Regions from separate parts of the uncultured Salinicola sp. genome, predicted to be linked through region 3. Evidence: predicted binding sites of a transcription regulator. Region 3 holds the regulator's gene; each other region holds the start of a gene.

Region 1 (4,167 bases), on a different contig from region 3:
TCGACCAGCTCGGCCTGAAGCCGATGCTCGCCTCGCGACAATTGGCTCAGCACGAAGACGCTGGTGTGCATGGGCGACTGGCTCACCTTGTCGTCCACCCTGAGCTGGACGCGGTCACCCCGCTGCAGCGCGGGCTCGATCGCCAATTTCACCTGGACGGTTCCCGCCTGTCCGGTCGGCAGCGTCTGCTGGTCTCCCGGACTGGTGATCACGAAACGCTCGTACTCGACCGCAGCCGCCTCGGGCGCGACCGAACGATGAGGGTTCGCGCGTGTCTCGCCCCCGGTGGGGTCGACCACCGTGATCGGCTTGAGATCGACGCGCGTGCCCGCCCCCGGCTCGTCGCTGTAGACCACGTTACCCGCAGCGTCGACATGTCGATAGACCGGCGCCGCCATCACGGGCGAGGCGGCCCAGACCACCAGGCAAATCGATATCACCGATACCATCGTCCCCATTTGCATCAGCGCCAGCTCCCATGTCGATCACCCTGTTATCGGCCGGCGGCCTCGCCCCTTCACCTGCCCGGTGGCCCTTTCGCGGAGACCTCCTCACGAAAAAGCCCCACCGAAGTGGGGCTTTCCGTCAGGCCTGGGAGCGGGATTCGATCCTCAGACGCTGTAGTACAGGTCGAACTCGACCGGATGCGTCGACAGGCGCAGGCGCTCGACGTCTTCACTCTTCAGCTCGATGTAGGCATCGAGCATCTCGTCGGTAAAGACGCCACCCTCGGTCAGGAAGGCGCGATCGGCATCCAGCGCTTCCAGTGCCTGGTCGAGGCTGGTCGCCACGGTGGGCACCTTCTTGCCCTCTTCCGGCGGCAGGTCGTACAAGTTCTTGTCCATGGCGTCGCCAGGATGGATCTTGTTCTTGATACCGTCGATACCGGCCATCAGCATGGCCGCGAAAGCCAGGTACGGGTTGGCGGTCGGGTCGGGGAAGCGGCACTCGACGCGCTTGCCTTTCGGGCTGGCGGTATAAGGAATACGGATCGAGGCAGAGCGGTTGCGCGCGCTGTAGGCGAGCATGACCGGCGCTTCGAAACCCGGCACCAGGCGCTTGTAGGAGTTGGTCGACGCATTGGTGAAGGCGTTCAGGGCGCGTGCATGCTTGATGATGCCGCCGATGTAGTACAGCGCCATCTCGGACAGGCCGGCGTACTCGTCACCCGCGAACTGGTTGGAGCCATCCTTCCAGAACGACTGGTGGACGTGCATGCCGGAGCCGTTGTCGCCCACCAGCGGCTTGGGCATGAAAGTGGCCGTCTTGCCGTAGGCGTGAGCGACGTTGTGCACCACGTACTTGAGCTGCTGCACCTCGTCGGCCTTCTTCACCAGCGTGTTGAACTTGACGCCGATCTCGTTCTGGCCGGCATTCGCCACTTCGTGGTGATGCACTTCGACTTCCTGGCCAACGGCCTGCAGCGTGTTGCACATGGCGCTGCGGATGTCGTGGAAGCTGTCGACCGGCGGCACGGGGAAGTAACCACCCTTGACCCGCGGACGGTGCGCCAGGTTGCCACCTTCGACCTGACGGTCGGTGGACCAGGCACCCTCTTCGGAAGAGATCTTGTACATGGAGCCCTCGATATCGGACTTCCAGTGCACCTCGTCGAAGATGAAGAATTCGGGCTCCGGGCCAAAGAAAGCGGTGTCGCCCAGGCCGGTGCTGGCCAGGTAGGCCTCGGCACGCTTGGCGATGGAGCGCGGATCGCGCTCGTAACCCTGCATCGTTGCCGGCTCGATGATGTCGCAGCGCAGGATCAGCGTGGAGTCTTCGGTGAACGGATCGAGGAAGGCGGTGCCATCTTCCGGACGCAGAATCATGTCGGACTCGTTGATGCCCTTCCAGCCTTCGATGGAAGATCCATCGAACATCTGGCCGTCCTCGAAGAATTCCGCATCGACGGCGCTGGCAGGAATCGTGACGTGCTGCTCCTTGCCCTTGGTGTCGGTAAAGCGCAGATCCACCCACTTGACGTCGTGTTCTTCGATAAGGGCGAGGGTTTTCTCAGACATGTTGTCCTCCACTGTGAGCCATGGCTCGATTCGTTGGCGAATATCCAACACCGTTTTGTGGCGTGCGTGTTTTGTAGCACGAAGTCGGCGCTCTTGCCCACGCGCACACCGTTTTTACATGACCATGCAGAGAATGTGCCAAAATGAGGCAAGGCGCAGCAGGGCGTTAATAAGCGTTTGATAAGCATGATGTTATCGAGGGGACAGCGGGCCGCGGCGGGCGCCACCCCGTGCATCATCATCGATGAGCCGAGGTTTCAGACCGCCAAAAGCACCAACCTGGTGCATACACTTACCCCTCTGCACCAAAAGAGAAAGCGGACAAATCCTCTCCGGAACCTTTGCCGAAAATCGATAGGCAACGGATACTGTGGGCAAAGGCCATGTTTCGATGGCGACCGATGACTCGAGTGATGGAATGACCCATGCCTAGGCTGGATCGCACACAGGATGTGGTACAGCGCCTACGCGGTCACTGGCGTCTCAGCCTGAGTGAGCCGTTGTGGGGTCGAAGCGCCATTCTCGCGATGAATCGCGTGCTGGACGATGAAGCCGAGGCCCGGTTGCCTCATAGAGCCGGCTGGTGCCTGGGGCCGGACAGCTTTCGTCAGTTGCTGGAGAGCCTCAGCGAGAGCGCGCAGATCGTCAGCCTGGAGAGCGTGCTGCAGCTGCATCACGACCAGCTGCCCCGCATCGCCCTCACCTTCGACGGCGGCTGGCGCGATACGCTGAAACAGGTGTCGCCGGCCCTGGAGCGGCTGGCGCTGCCGGCCAATGTGTTCCTGCCCTGCCCGGTCACCCAGCGCGCCTGGAGCTCATGGCACGAGGCCATCGGCGAAGCCCTCTGGCGCGACGAGACGGCCGACCACGCAAGGCGACTGCTCGCCGAAGCCGGCCTCCCGGCACCGCCCACCGTCGGCACGCACCGCGATGAGCGCTACAGTCAGGCGATCCGGAACTACATCGCCGAGCTCGACCAGTCGCAAGACGCCACCGCGTTGCATGCGGTCGCCTCGGCGCTGGATGCCGATCCGGCATTCGCCGACGAAGCCCTGGACGCCTTCAGCATCCGCCGTCTGGAGCAGGGAGGCCTGTTCCGCTTCGGCAGCCTGATACCGCCGCATGCCACGACGCAGGACGTCTCCGCCCTGATACAGCTCCGTGAAAGCCAGCACCAGTTGGCAGTCCTCTGCCGTCACCCGCTTCGCATCGCCACCAGCGCCTCGGCGCATGCGGACGAGGGCCTGGCTCGATTGGCGGCCAGCGCCGGCATCGAACGTGTGCTGACGCACAGAACGGGCTGGCTCGAGCCACCGATCGACACGGTGCTGCTGCCGCGCTTCGCCATTACGCAGCCGGTCGCCAACAGCCCGGGGAGACTGTTCGACTGGCTGCTGGGCAATCTGCCCTCGTAGAGTCCTTCCCAGAGTCCCTGTCACAGCGTCCCTGTTACAGAGTCCCTGTCAGAGCCCGCGAAACTCGAGCCCTGGCCAGCGGCGCTGCCACCCCTTGGCAACGACGCGCTGCCGAAACACCTCACTATCGCCGTGCCGCGGATTGTGCGTCACCCGACCCGAGAGCAGCGAGGCGGTGCCAAAGGGTGCCGTCAGGCGAATACGGCCATCGTCGTCGAGCGTCACCGCCACCGCCGTTTCACACTCGACCCAGACGCTCAACGCTTCCTCTATGGAGGCGTAGGGGCGATGCCCGTGACGCCGGTGCATCCGCGCCTGGTTCTTGACCGACCAGGGCAGCGGGGCAGCGCGCCGGAGCGCGCTCTCGTGCGCCCGGTCGATGCGTACGCTGGCGTGGGAGGCGTCGAAATAGACGAGATCGATATCGTTCAGCGGCGTCGCTGGCGAATAGCCGTGCAGCCGATCCCAGACCAGATTGCGCACGAAACCGGCGGCCAGCCACCAGTCGGGGAGACGCAACGCGCGCGCCTGGCGCAACACCTCCAGGCGCCAGGCGTCGGCACGAATCCATTCGATGATTCGTTCCGCGCGCTCCCGTTCCCCTTCCTCCGGAGACATGAAACCCTCGCCTTTCAATGGGTTGGCCCGCCGCGTTCAGGGCCCTTGGCCCAAGCCCGTCGCGGCGGAATCGTCGTCGAAAAACTCTCGAATGGTACCGATAGACTAAAGTAGCC
Region 2 (4,167 bases), on a different contig from region 3:
AGCAGCATGGGAATCGTGAGCCTGCGCCTCGGCGCCGGGCCTTTCCATCCTGTGGTAAAGCTCATGATGTCGCCCTCGAACACGGTCTGCCATCAGCTCCAAACAGCGACACCGACGCCCCGGGCGGGCATCGGTGTCGGCAGAACCGGCTCAGTCGGCGCCCGGGCCGTCTTCGCAGGTCATCGACTCAACGTCGAGCTTGCCGCAGCGCAGCGGGGCTCTCCAGTCGCTGATCAGATTCTTCGACTCCGGCAGGTAATCCGACCAGGCGTCACCGGCGACGGTCGTCGGCGTCTGCCAGACCACGCTGAACTGCCCGTCGTCCTGGATCTCGCCGATCATCACCGGCTTGGTGATGTGGTGGTTGGGCATCATGGTGGAAGCGCCACCGGACAGATTGGGTACGGTCACGCCGATGATCGAATCCTTGACCGCGTCGACATCGGTGGTCCCGGCCTTCTCGACCGCCTGGGTCCACATGTTGAAGCCGATGTAGTGCGCCTCCATCGGATCGTTGGTCACCGCCTCGTCATTGCCGGTGTAGGCGACCCAGTCGTCGATGAAGTCGTAGTTGGCATCGCTGTCGACGCTCATGAAGTAGTTCCAGGCCGCCATGTGGCCGACCAGCGGCGCGGTATCGATCCCGGTCAGCTCCTGCTCGCCCACCGAGAACGCCACCACGGGGATATCGCCCGCCGAGATGCCCTGGTTGGCTAGCTCGTTGTAGAACGGCACGTTGGCGTCGCCGTTGATGGTCGAGACCACCGCCGTCTTCCGCCCCTGGCTGCCGAAATCCTTGACCTGGGAGACGATCGACTGCCAGTCGCTGAAACCGAACGGCGTGTAGTTGACCATGATGTCGTCGTCGGCAACGCCATTCGCCTTGAGATAGGCCTCCAGAATCTTGTTGGTAGTGCGCGGATAGACGTAGTCGGTGCCCAGCAGCGCCCAGCGTTCCACGCCCTGGCTCATCAGGTAGTCGACCGCCGGAATCGCCTGCTGGTTGGGGGCTGCGCCGGTGTAGAAGATGTTCTCGGAGGACTCCTCGCCTTCATACTGCACCGGGTAGAACAGCAGCCCATCGAGCTCTTCGACCACCGGCAGCACCGCCTTGCGCGAGGCCGACGTCCAGTTGCCGAAGATGACGTCGACACGGTCGTCGCCGGTCAGCATGTCACGGGCCTGTTCGGCGTAGAGCGACCAGTCCGAGGCCGGATCCATCACCACCGGCTCCAGTTGGCGACCGAGCAGGCCGCCGGCCTCGTTCTGCTTGTCGATCAGCATCAGCATCTCGTCTTTCAGCGTCGACTCGCTGATCGCCATGGTGCCGGAGAGCGAGTGCAGGATTCCGACCCGGATCGGGCCCTGGTCCTGCGCCGCTTCCTGGGCGAGGGCGGTACTACCGAAACCGGCCAGCCCCAGCACGATGCTGGAACCGGCAATCCACTTGCGAAGGGAGGTTGTTGTCATCGGATTCTCCTGGTCATGACCCTTGGTGATCGGCCTGATGATCCAGACCCGGCCACGGGCGTGGATCTCGACTGGACAACCCGATGCATTTTTCGTGCCTTGATGACTGATCGCGAGAATCTTGTATACAAAAACCGGGAAAGACAGCCAAAATTCGACAAAATGGCCGTTATTGGTGCACGCAGGAAGCGTCTATCGCACGCCTCCTCGCTTTGCTGGTGCAACCGGGGGTCCCGCCGGCCGACCTCTGCACCGCAATGGGTACGAAAACGCCGTCACGGAATGCGAATGCGCCATGGAGGTGCACGGATGTTTGAGGCGATCCGCCGAGACCGCCTCCGAGGCCTCAGAAATACGACGCCTCGAGCGCCATCAGCCCTGACGGTCCCGCCGCGATCTGGCGCTCCAGCGCTTCGGCCTGCGGTAACTGACGGCTCAGGAAGTGCTGCCCCACGATCAACTTCGCGCGATAGAAATCGGCCCCGGATGGACCCTGGTGGGCCAGGCCTCGCTGCGCTGCGCGAGCCGCCTTCCACCACATCCAGGTGTAAACCGCATAGCCCACCAGATGCAGGTAATCATGGGCTGCCGCGCCCGCCGCTGCCGCATCCGCTCCGGCCGCCTCGATCACGGCGTCGCTGACTCGCTCGAGCCGGCTCAGCTCGGTTTCGAGCGCCTCCCGGAACGGCCGCAATTCGGGGGACCCGATAGCGTCACCGTCGAGATCCGCCCTGATCCGCCCGGCAAGGCGCTCGACGTAAGCTCCCCGGTTGCGCGTCAGCTTGCGGCCGATCAGATCCATGGCCTGAATGCCGTTGGTGCCCTCGTAGATCATCGCGATTCGCGCATCGCGCACGAACTGCTCGGCGCCCCATTCGACACAATAGCCGCTGCCACCGTAGAGCTGCTGGGCCTCCACCGTGGTCTCGAAGCCGCGGTCGGTCAGAAACGCCTTGGCCACCGGGGTGAGCAGCGCGACCAGCTCCCCGGCCTCCTCGCGCACCTGGTCATCGGGATGATATTTGGCGCGATCGAGTTCACGGGCAACGAAGGCGGCAAACAGTCGACCGCCTTCGTTCCAGGCACGAGCGTTGAGCGCCATGCGCCGCACGTCCGGATGGACCAGAATCGGATCGGCGGCCTGATCGGGCTCGGCAGCAGCACCCGGTGCACGGCTCTGGCGACGCTCATGGGCAAAGGCGATGGCGCTCTGATAGGCGACGTCGCCCAATCCGAGCCCCTGGATGCCGATCGAGAGCCGCTCGTAGTTCATCATCGTGAACATCGTCGCCAGGCCCTGATGGGGCGCGCCAATCAGGATCCCCTCTGCGCCCTCGAAATGCATCACGCAGGTGGCGCTGCCGTTGATACCCATCTTGTGCTCGAGCCCGCCACAGACCACCCCGTTCGCCTCCCCCAGCGAACCGTCGTCCAGCACCCGGCGTTTCGGTACCAGGAACAGCGAGATCCCCTTGGCGCCCGGGGGCGCATCCGGCAGCTTGGCCAGCACCAGGTGGACGATGTTCTCGGTCAGGTCATGCTCCCCGCCGGTGATCCAGATCTTGCTGCCGGTGACCGCGTAGCGGCCGCCATCGATGGGCACCGCCCGAGTCCTGATCAGCCCAAGATCGGTGCCGCAGTGCGGTTCGGTCAGACACATGGTGCCCAACCAGTCGCCGGCGTAGAGCCGCGGCAGATAGCGGGCCTTGACCGCGTCGTCGGCGTAAGCGTCGAGCAGCAGCCCGGCACCGTTGTTGAGTGTCAGATAGAGGGCGAAGCCGGTGTTGCTGGCGTAGAGCAGTTCGTCGAAGGCCTGGGTCAACAGTTTCGGCAGGCCCTGCCCACCGTAGGCAGGGTTGCCGCCGAGGCCGCACCACCCGCCCCGCGCCATCTCCTGAAAGGCTTGGCGAAACCCGCCCGGCGTGGCCACCGCGCCGTCCAATATCACGCACCCCTCGGCGTCTCCACGCTGATTGAGCGGAAACAGCTCCGCTTCGGCCAGGCGAGCGGCTTCCTCGAGGACGGCATCGGCCAGCTCGGCGTTGAAATCGGCGGTCGCCGGCATGGCCTGCCACTCCTGCTCGGCCTGAAACACCTCTTCACGGACGAACCGCATGTCCACGAGCGGCGCGCGATAGTCTGCCATTCGAACTCTCCCGGAGATTCAAACATTCGTTTAAATACAGCTGGGACTATAGGCGACAACCCCAGCGCGTTTCACTCTGACCTTGGTCTACTCCTCGCGTCGTCGCCAGAACAGGATCGAGAGTCGAAAGCCGCTATCATCGCGCTATCGGTCGCGATCAGCGGCGGGGAAACTTCGGGTTTCTCGCCAAGACGGTTGGAAGCACCGACTTGATTCAGGATAATTGGGAAACTTGCGTGTTCCGGCGGATACGCCAGACTGTGTGCTCTGCCTGGACCGGGTGGGCACGCACTGGCATGCCCCCCGGACGACGCAAGGGAGCGCAAGGGAATCGTCGCCGCGCGAGGGCGGCCTCGAACTGACTCATCAAACAATGGAGACGGCTAGTGGCTCAAGACGCCAACAATCAGCCGGATGCGCCGCAGGAAGGCATACCGGCACCAGAGGGTCCCGCCAATCTCATCGATACCGATTATGTGATTGGCCAGGACAATATCCAGACCAATAGATTTGGTTTCAACGTCGATCTGCACGGCAAGGTCTTCTCGATC
Region 3 (4,167 bases):
CAGGCGAAGTTCACGTGTCGGCATCGCGCTCGGATGATCCTGCGTTTCCTGTGGGTGCGGACGGCTGCGCTGCTGAGTCGCTCGGGAGAGCGGTGTGAATGCCCAGCTCACGATGGCGCAGTCGAATATCGGCGTCGTCGTGGTGAAAATGGCGTGCCAGTCGCTCGATCAGATAGACCGAGCGGTGTTGACCGCCGGTACAGCCGATGGCGACCGTCAGATAACTGCGATGACTGGCCAGATAGGATGGCAGCCAGCGATCGAGCCAGCCGTGGATGTCCTCCGCCAGGGCGTGGACGTCGGGATAGGACTCGAGGAACTCGATGATCTGGGCATCCCGGCCGTCGTAGGCGCGCAGCCCGGGATCCCAGAACGGATTGGGAAGGCAGCGCGCGTCGAATACCATGTCGGCGTCCAGCGGCACGCCCCGTTTGAAGCCGAACGACTCGAAGGTCAAGGTCAGCCGGCCACCGGTATGCTTGGCCACCTGTTCGCCGATTCGGGCCCGGAGGTCGTGCACCGACAGCCCCTGGGTGTCGATCACCAGGTCGGCCACGCGGCGAATCGGCGCGAGATAGCCTTGCTCGTGATCGATGGCCTCGGCCAGCGTCATGTCGTTGCCGCGGGTCAGCGGATGGCGACGACGAGTGGCTGAGTAGCGTTCGAGCAGGATCTTGGCATCGGCGGTGAGATAGACGACCTGGGTGTCTATGCCGCGCCCGCGCACCGCGTCCAGCAGGATGGGAAAACGCTCCAGCGATTCCGGCAGGTTGCGCGCGTCGATACTGACCGCCACGTTGGGCCGGGATGGCGGAGCGCTGCGCAGTTCGTCGATCAGCGGGGCGAGCAGGTTGGCGGGGAGGTTGTCGATGGCGTAGTAGCCAAGATCCTCGAGCGCCTGCAGCGCAATCGATTTCCCCGAGCCCGAGCGGCCACTGATGATGACGAGTTGCATCGCTTATCCGTCGTCGCTGTCACGGTGATGGCGAATGGCATCGACGAGCGCATCGTGCAGCGCCCGCTGCGAGTCGGCCTGGCGCAACTGCTGCCGAACGCTGCTCTGGTTCATGATGCCGGCGACTTCCGCCAGCAGCGACAGATGCGCATCATCCGCCTCTTCCGGCACCAGCAGCACGAAAACGAGGTCCACCGGCTCGCCGTCGATGGCGTCGAAGTCGATGGCGTCCTCCAGGCGCATGAATCCCGCAATCGGCCCTTTGCAATGAGGGCTGCGAGCATGGGGGATGGCAACGCCGTTGCCGATCCCCGTGCTTCCCAGTCGCTCGCGACCGATCAGGCGGCTGAAGACCTCATGGCTATCCAGGCTGGGCGTGTTCTGGGCGATGAAGGTGCTGAAAAATTCCAGCAGACGTTTTTTGCTGCCCCCCGTGACCTCGAACAGGGTTCGCTCGGGGGGCAGAATGCTTTCCAGTGTCATCATCAGGCGTCAACGGGCGCCTGCGCCTTGGGCGCGGGCTTGTGCCTTCTCTTTGTGCTTGACCAGTTGGCGGTCGAGTTTGTCGGCCAGTGAATCGATGGCGGCGTACATGTCGGTATCGCTGGCTTCGGCGTGCAGGTCGCCGCCGGCCGCGTGCAGGGTACAGGCTGCCTGCTGGCGTTCCTTCTCGACACTCAGGGTGACCTGGACGTTGGTGATGTTGTCGTAGTGACGCTCCAAACGAACGAGTTTCTCTCCGACGTAGTCCCGGAGGGCGTCGGTCAGCTCGACATGGTGGCCGGTAACGTTCACTTGCATGACACACTCCTGTTGCGGCAGATGGCACTTCTGATTGTAACCCTTTTCAGGGCACTGCAAAGGCATCGTGATCGATCTGGTTCGGAATGGCGAGCCTTGACTGACTTCGGGCCCGGGGATCAGGCCAGGCGCTTGCGTTCACTGGACGACGGAATGCCCATGGCTTCACGGTATTTGGCCACGGTGCGCCTGGCGACGCTGATGTCGGACTGGGCCAGCAATTCGACCAATTTGCTGTCCGAGAGAGGTTTGCGCGGGGGCTCGTCGCCGATGAATTTCTTGATGCGGGCGCGGATGGCAGTGCTTGAATAGCTGTCGCCGTCGCCACCCTGTCCGCCGACCTGGCTCGAGAAAAAGTACTTCAACTCGAACACGCCGCGTGGCGTGTGGATGTATTTCTGGGTCGTGACCCGGGAGATCGTCGATTCATGCATGTCGACGCTGCGGGCGATGTCGGCCAGGATCAGGGGTTTCATCGCCTCTTCGCCGCGCTCGAGAAACCCCACCTGGCGCGACATGATCTCCCGGCCCACCCTGAGCAGCGTGTCGTTTCGGCTGGAGAGGCTCTTGATCAGCCAGCGGGCTTCCTGCAGGTGCTGGCGCAGGAAGGTGTTGTCATCGCTTTTGTCCGCCCGTTTGATCAGGGCGGCGTAGTCGGGCTGGATGCGCAGGCGCGGCAGGGTCTCGGCGTTCAGCTCGATGCGCCAGCCATCGCGAGAGGGCGTGGCAACCAGGTCGGGGATCACGTAGTCGTCGCGGCTGGTGTCGAAGCGCTGGCCCGGGCGCGGCTCCAGCGTCCGGATCAAGGCGATGACGCTATCGAGCTCCTCCTCCTCGAGACGCAGGCGGCGCTTGAGCAGTCGTCGATCGTTGCCGGCCAGGGCTTCGAGGAACTGGCGCACCAGACGCTTGGCCTGGGGGAGCAGTGGGGTGTCGTCGTCCAGCGTGCCGAGTTGAAGCAGCAGGCACTCGCGCAGGTTGCGAGCGCCGACGCCGGTGGGGTCGAACTGTTGCAGGCGCATGAGCGTGTGCTCGAGATCGGCCGTGCTGACGCTCTCCCCGCGCTGCTCGCGCAGGCTCGCCGCCAGCTCGTCCAGTGAGTCCACCAGGTAGCCATCGTCGTTGATGGCGTCGATCAGGCACTCTCCCAGTGCCAGCTCGCGCTCGTCGAAATCTCCCATCGCCAGCTGCCAGAGCAGGTGGTCGCGAAGGGTCGTGACAGCCGCGTTACGGTCGAAGTCCGGGGCTTCCTCGTTACTGCTCGCGCTGCCCGGAGAGCCGACATGGGCGTCCTGGTAGGTATCGCTCCAGTCGCTGTCGAGGGCCAGTTCGTCGGGAATGTCATTGGCCCACTCGTCTTCCGTGGCGTCCTGGGTCTCCTGCTCCGAATAGGGCTCTTCCATTTCCAGCATCGGATTGGACTCCAGCGCCTGCTGTATTTCCTGACGCAGGTCGAGCGTCGACAGCTGAAGCAGTTGAATGGCCTGCTGGAGCTGAGGCGTCATGGTCAACTGCGTGCCGACCCTGAGTTGCAGCGAGGGCTTCATGGACATGGAAAAGCGATCGTCACGATAACGGAGGAAGGCTCACAACGTTACTGGCTGCGATGGCGATATGCAACGCTTTATGCAAGAAACATGCCATCAGTGTGGGTTCCGAAGTGGCGGCAACCGATGGCATGACGAAAAGGGCAGGGGGCTACAGGCGGAACTCGTGGCCGAGATAGACCTCGCGAACGCGCTGGTTTTCGAGAATGGCCTGGGGACGGCCCTCGGCGATGATCTGGCCGTCACCGACGATGTAGGCGTTATCGCAGATGTCGAGCGTCTCGCGCACGTTGTGGTCGGTGATCAGGACGCCGATCTCGCGGTCGCGCAACTGGCGGATGATGCTCTTGATGTCGCCGACCGAGATGGGGTCGACACCGGCGAACGGTTCGTCGAGCAGGACGAATGCCGGCTCGGTGGCCAGGGCGCGGGCGATCTCGACGCGCCGGCGTTCGCCACCGGACAGGCTCATGCCCAGGTTGTCGCGAATATGGTCGACGTGGAAATCGCCGAGCAGCTGTCCCAGCCGTTCGCGCCGCCCGGCGCGATCCAGATCCTTGCGCGTCTCGAGGATCGCCATGATGTTGTCGGCGACGCTCAGCTTGCGGAAGATCGAGGCCTCCTGCGGCAGATAGCCGATGCCGGCTCGTGCCCGGTCGTGCATCGGCGCACGGCTGAGATCCATGTCGTCGATGTGGACGCTACCCGCATCGGCCTTGACCAGGCCGACGATCATGTAAAAGGACGTCGTCTTGCCGGCGCCATTCGGTCCCAGCAAGCCGACGATACTCCCTTGCCGCAGCGTCAGGCTGAAGTCGTGGACGACTCGGCGTCCCTTGTAGCTCTTGGCAAGGTTGGCGGCCG

The links. The regulator sigma-54, encoded in region 3, starts transcription at its own class of promoters, with help from an activator protein. The targets are predictions, from matches to a motif close to TGGCACNNNNNTTGCTNT.
Region 1: the regulator sigma-54 is predicted to act here: its motif matches at 2,142-2,159, upstream of glnA (glutamate--ammonia ligase).
Region 2: the regulator sigma-54 is predicted to act here: its motif matches at 1,553-1,570, upstream of urtA (urea ABC transporter substrate-binding protein).

Annotation. Positions count from the first base shown of each region.
Region 1 is NZ_CALFQK010000173.1:19,928-24,094, forward strand. Features, by position in the region: gene Q0602_RS21000 (DUF4124 domain-containing protein) at 1-464, opposite strand, end outside; gene glnA (glutamate--ammonia ligase) at 612-2,018, opposite strand; gene Q0602_RS21010 (polysaccharide deacetylase family protein) at 2,444-3,433, shown strand; gene Q0602_RS21015 (nucleotidyltransferase family protein) at 3,482-4,051, opposite strand.
Region 2 is NZ_CALFQK010000104.1:58,803-62,969, reverse strand. Features, by position in the region: gene urtB (urea ABC transporter permease subunit UrtB) at 1-65, opposite strand, end outside; gene urtA (urea ABC transporter substrate-binding protein) at 151-1,470, opposite strand; gene Q0602_RS10775 (acyl-CoA dehydrogenase C-terminal domain-containing protein) at 1,817-3,616, opposite strand; gene Q0602_RS10770 (BCCT family transporter) at 4,003-4,167, shown strand, end outside.
Region 3 is NZ_CALFQK010000154.1:20,988-25,154, reverse strand. Features, by position in the region: gene Q0602_RS17295 (HPr family phosphocarrier protein) at 1-24, opposite strand, end outside; gene rapZ (RNase adapter RapZ) at 11-955, opposite strand; gene ptsN (PTS IIA-like nitrogen regulatory protein PtsN) at 959-1,438, opposite strand; gene raiA (ribosome-associated translation inhibitor RaiA) at 1,448-1,756, opposite strand; gene Q0602_RS17275 (RNA polymerase factor sigma-54) at 1,876-3,309, opposite strand; gene lptB (LPS export ABC transporter ATP-binding protein) at 3,455-4,167, opposite strand, start outside.